2 regions of the Cronobacter sakazakii genome follow, and region 2 is predicted to be linked to the other one. Evidence: predicted binding sites of a transcription regulator. Region 2 holds the regulator's gene; the other holds the start of a gene.
What was found. The regulator LexA, encoded in region 2, represses DNA repair genes until DNA is damaged. The targets are predictions, from matches to a motif close to TNCTGTATGTACATACAGNA.
Positions count from the first base shown of each region.

Region 1 (2,201 bases), 740 kb from region 2:
TCCAGCGTGCGCAGCCCCGGCAACTGCTGATAATCCTTGCGCCCCAGCAGACGAATATGATTGCGAAGCGAAGCGATGTGTTCGTTTAACGCCAGCTCGCGGCTGTAGTCATCTTCGGCGTTGAAGTAACGCTCATAGGCCACCAGCGTCATTTTGGCGTCAATCACCACATCTTTGCCCTGCGGCAGACGCACAATGACATCCGGCTGCATCCGGCTGCGGTCGGCAAGCTGAATATTGACTTGTGTTTCATACTCATGCCCTTCGCGCAGGCCCGAGGCTTCCAGTACGCGCGCGAGGACCACTTCGCCCCAGTTGCCCTGAGCCTTGTTGTCGCCTTTTAACGCGCGCGTCAGGTTGATGGCTTCCTGCGCCATTTGCGCATTCAGTTGCTGGAGGTTACGGATTTCATGAGCCAGCGTATGGCGCTCGCGTGCCTCCTGGCCGAAGCTTTCCTGCACCTGTCGGCGAAAGCCGTCGAGCTGCTCGCGTAGCGGAGAAAGCAGGCCGTTCAGGCTCTGGCGATTTTGCTCATCGACCTGACGACGGCTCTGCTCAAAGATACGGTTAGCGAGGTTTTCAAACTGTTCGCTCAGGCGCTGTTCGCTGCTCATCATCTGGCGCAGTTTTTCTTCGGCATGGACCTGGGTGGCCTCCAGGCGCGTGGTGACTTCGCGCAGATCGGACTCCAGCGAGCTGTTGATCTCCCGCAGGTTGCGCAGTTCGTTATTGAGCAGATCGCACTCATCGCGCCAGTGCTGGTTATGCGCCAGCGCCTCGCGGGCCGCGCTGAGCTCGCCATAAATATCGCGCTGCTGCGCCAGCAGATCCGCTTTTTGCTGGGCGGTTCGCAGGCCTGACATCAGCCAGCCCACCACAACGCCTGCCAGCGCAACCACGGCTAACACCAGATATGAGATTTCCACCACGCCTCCTGCCTGAACTGCTCATCACGCCAGAGGGGATTGTGCTGTACATAATTCCAGACGAAAAGCGTTTTTCTGTAAGGATCGTCAATCCTGCGAGACATTACGCAAAAAGGCCGGCGGAGCGCCGGCCTGAAAGGAAGCTATCAGAGAAGGCGGCGCGCCGCCTCCACCACGATTTTCACCGCGTGGCTTTCGGTTTGTTTCATGGTTTCCGCGTTCGGGATCTCTTGCTGGGTGCGGTTGACGATAACGCCCGCCACCATGCCCGCGCGCAGCCCCTGGCTTGAGCACATGGTCAGCAGCGTGGCCGATTCCATTTCATAGTTCATCACGCCCATCGCCTGCCACTCTTTCATGGAGCCGTTAAAGCGGCTGACCACGCGGCCAGAGAAGGTGTCGTAGCGCTCCTGGCCTGGGTAGAAGGTGTCGGAAGAGGCGGTCACGCCGATGTGCGTGGTCGCGCCGACCGCTTTGGCCGCTTCCACCAGTGCGGTGGTACAGGCGAAATCGGCAACGGCCGGGTATTCCATCGGCGCGAAGTGCAGGCTGGCACCGTCAAGGCGTACGGAGGCGGTCGTTACCAGCACGTCGCCGACGTTGATGTGCGGCTGGATAGCGCCAGTGGTGCCTACGCGCAGGAAAGTACGAATGCCAAGCTGCGCCAGCTCTTCTACCGCAATAGACGTTGACGGGCCGCCGATACCGGTTGAGCAGATGATGACCGCTTTGCCATCAAGCTCAGCGCGCCAGGAGGTGAATTCACGGTGGGAGGCCAGTTTGACCGGCTTATCCATCAGCGCGGCGATCTTTTCCACTCGCTCCGGGTCGCCCGGGACAATCGCTAATTCTGCGCCCTGAAGATCGCTTTTTTTAAGGCCGAGGTGAAAAACATCAGACATAGGTGACTCCTCTGTGGGTCGGTTTGTCAGGAGAAGCAAAACGGTACTTTACAGAACCTTTCCGGCGTTTTTCGTGACCGGATTCACTTCAAAAGAAAGGAGTTGCATTAATTTTCCATAATTTCGTGATTATGGTCACATATAGAGCGCATGAATGGAAATCCCGCGCGCCGAATGCCTGCTTTTGCCACCTCCACTCCCGCCACACGCAGGCTATAGTTAGGGATGCGCTAAAACAATAACGGGTACGGAGAATGCCATGACCAACAACACTGACCATCCGGCGGGCTTTGCCGCTGCAGTTTCACCTGTCGCTTCAACGGTAGTGCATACGCCGCAGGATGCCATTATCGCGGGCGAAACCTCGATTCCC
Region 1 is NZ_CP011047.1:719,470-721,670, forward strand. Features, by position in the region: gene rmuC (DNA recombination protein RmuC) at 1-926, opposite strand, end outside; gene udp (uridine phosphorylase) at 1,073-1,828, opposite strand; gene CSK29544_RS03405 (dienelactone hydrolase family protein) at 2,088-2,201, shown strand, end outside.
Region 1: rmuC (DNA recombination protein RmuC) is a predicted target of LexA. The motif match lies at 969-988, and genes of this name have one in related genera.

Region 2 (2,201 bases):
GCCGTCGCCAGCGCCGCGCCCTGGACGTTAAGGCCAAGCCCCATCACGAACCAGAGATCGAGCACGATATTAAGCAGATTGCCGACCACCAGCAGGATCACCGGCGCGCGGGAGTACTGCACCCCTAACAGCCAGCCAAGCAACACCAGATTAGCGAGCGAGGCGGGCGCACTGAGCCAGCGGATTTCGAGAAACCGTCGGGCCTGCGTCAGCACCGCGTCGCTGCCGCCGGTAACATGCAGCGCCAGCTGTATCAGCGGCTCGCGCAGGGCGATGATCAGCACGCCGGCAATCAGCGCCAGCGCCATAGGTTGCACCAGGGCGCGGGCCAGCGCTACCGGATCGCGCGCGCCAAACGCCTGCGCGGTTAGCCCGGTGGTGCTCATGCGTAAAAAGAGCAGCAGCATAAACAGGAAACTGGTGGCGGTAGCGCCCACCGCGACGCCGCCCAGATAGACGGGGCTGTCGAGATGACCAATAACGGCGGTATCCACCAGGCCTAAGAGCGGCACGGTGATATTTGAGAAAATCATTGGCAGCGCGAGGCGCCAGAGAGCTTTATCGGTAGAAGTGAGAAAGGGCATATGGCGTTCCGATGCCGTTACGCGAAGATGAAAAAATATGCAGTCTTTAGCAGACGGGAGAGGTCATTACCGTAACCGGGGCGGGCCAGTTACGGTAATGCGGCGTCAGTGAGCCGGAAAAGGGCTCAGAGCCATTCGCCGTTGCGGATAACGCCGACCGCCAGACCTTCGATAGAGAAGTTATGCTCGCGCAGATCCACAACGATCGGTTTAAACTCGCTGTTTTCCGGCAGCAGCTCAACGGTATTACCCTGTTTTTTCAGGCGTTTTACCGTTACTTCATCATCAATGCGCGCGACGACGACCTGGCCGTTACGCACATCCTGCGTTTTATGAACCGCCAGCAGATCGCCGTCCATAATTCCGATATCTTTCATCGACATCCCGCTTACACGCAGCAGAAAATCGGCGTTTGGCTTAAACAGGCCAGGATCAACCTGATAATGCCCTTCGATATGTTGCTGAGCCAGCAGCGGTTCACCCGCCGCCACACGCCCTATCAGCGGCAGCCCGTTTTCTTCTTCCTGCAACAGACGAATACCGCGCGACGCGCCGGAGACAATCTCAATCACCCCTTTACGCGCCAGCGCTTTAAGGTGCTCTTCCGCCGCGTTCGGCGAACGGAAACCCAGACGTTGCGCGATTTCCGCACGCGTAGGCGGCATGCCGGTCTGGCTGATGTGATCCCGAATGAGATCAAACACCTCTTGTTGCCTGGTAGTTAATGCTTTCATTCCGCCCCCTGGGTGCATATACAGTGATGCTGTGAGTATATACAGCTAAAGGTGATTTTAAAACCATAACCGGTTAAAAAAGCGCTTCTTTCGCGATTTCTGGAAAACTTATCGCAAATGCTGCCAGAGCAGCGTGACCCACACGACCAGCGCGAGGATAATCGACAGCAGAACGGCGGCGGAGCCCATATCTTTGGCGCGGCCTGAAAGCTCATGAAATTCAGGGCCGATGCGATCTACCACCGCTTCGATGGCGCTGTTGAGAATTTCGACAATCATTACCAGCGTAACGGAGCCAATCAGCAGCACGCGCGTGATCGGATCGACATCCAGCCAGCAGGCGATAAGAATAGCCGCTATCACGGCGACCCCTTCCTGGCGGAACGCCGCTTCATTTTTCCAGGCGGCGCGTAATCCCTTCCAGGAATAGCCGGCAGCGTTAATAATTCGGGTTAACCCCGTGGTGTTATTGGCCATGACAAGAAACCTTTTTTAAATTCAGGCGTCAATGCTAATGCGCTTCGATAAAGAAGCACCACAGAAATTCTACGGAGTTTCTGATATTCTTGCGCCGCAATTGCATTATTAACCAGAGGCTTTACATCGTTTATGTCCGGTTGGCCACGAATTTACTACAAATTACTTAATTTACCATTAAGCGTGCTGGTAAAAAGCAAGTCCATCCCGGCGGCGCCCTGCCCCGAACTTGGGCTCGATACGTCACGCCCTATCATGTATGTGTTGCCGTATAACTCGAAGGCGGATCTCCTGACGCTACGCGCGCAGTGCCTGGAGCACGATCTGCCCGATCCGCTGGATCCGCTGGTCATCGACGGCACCGAATTGCCGCGCTATGTGTTTATCCATGGCGGCCCCCGCGTGT
Region 2 is NZ_CP011047.1:1,454,883-1,457,083, reverse strand. Features, by position in the region: gene dinF (MATE family efflux transporter DinF) at 1-584, opposite strand, end outside; gene lexA (transcriptional repressor LexA) at 710-1,318, opposite strand; gene CSK29544_RS06810 (diacylglycerol kinase) at 1,427-1,795, opposite strand; gene plsB (glycerol-3-phosphate 1-O-acyltransferase PlsB) at 1,928-2,201, shown strand, end outside.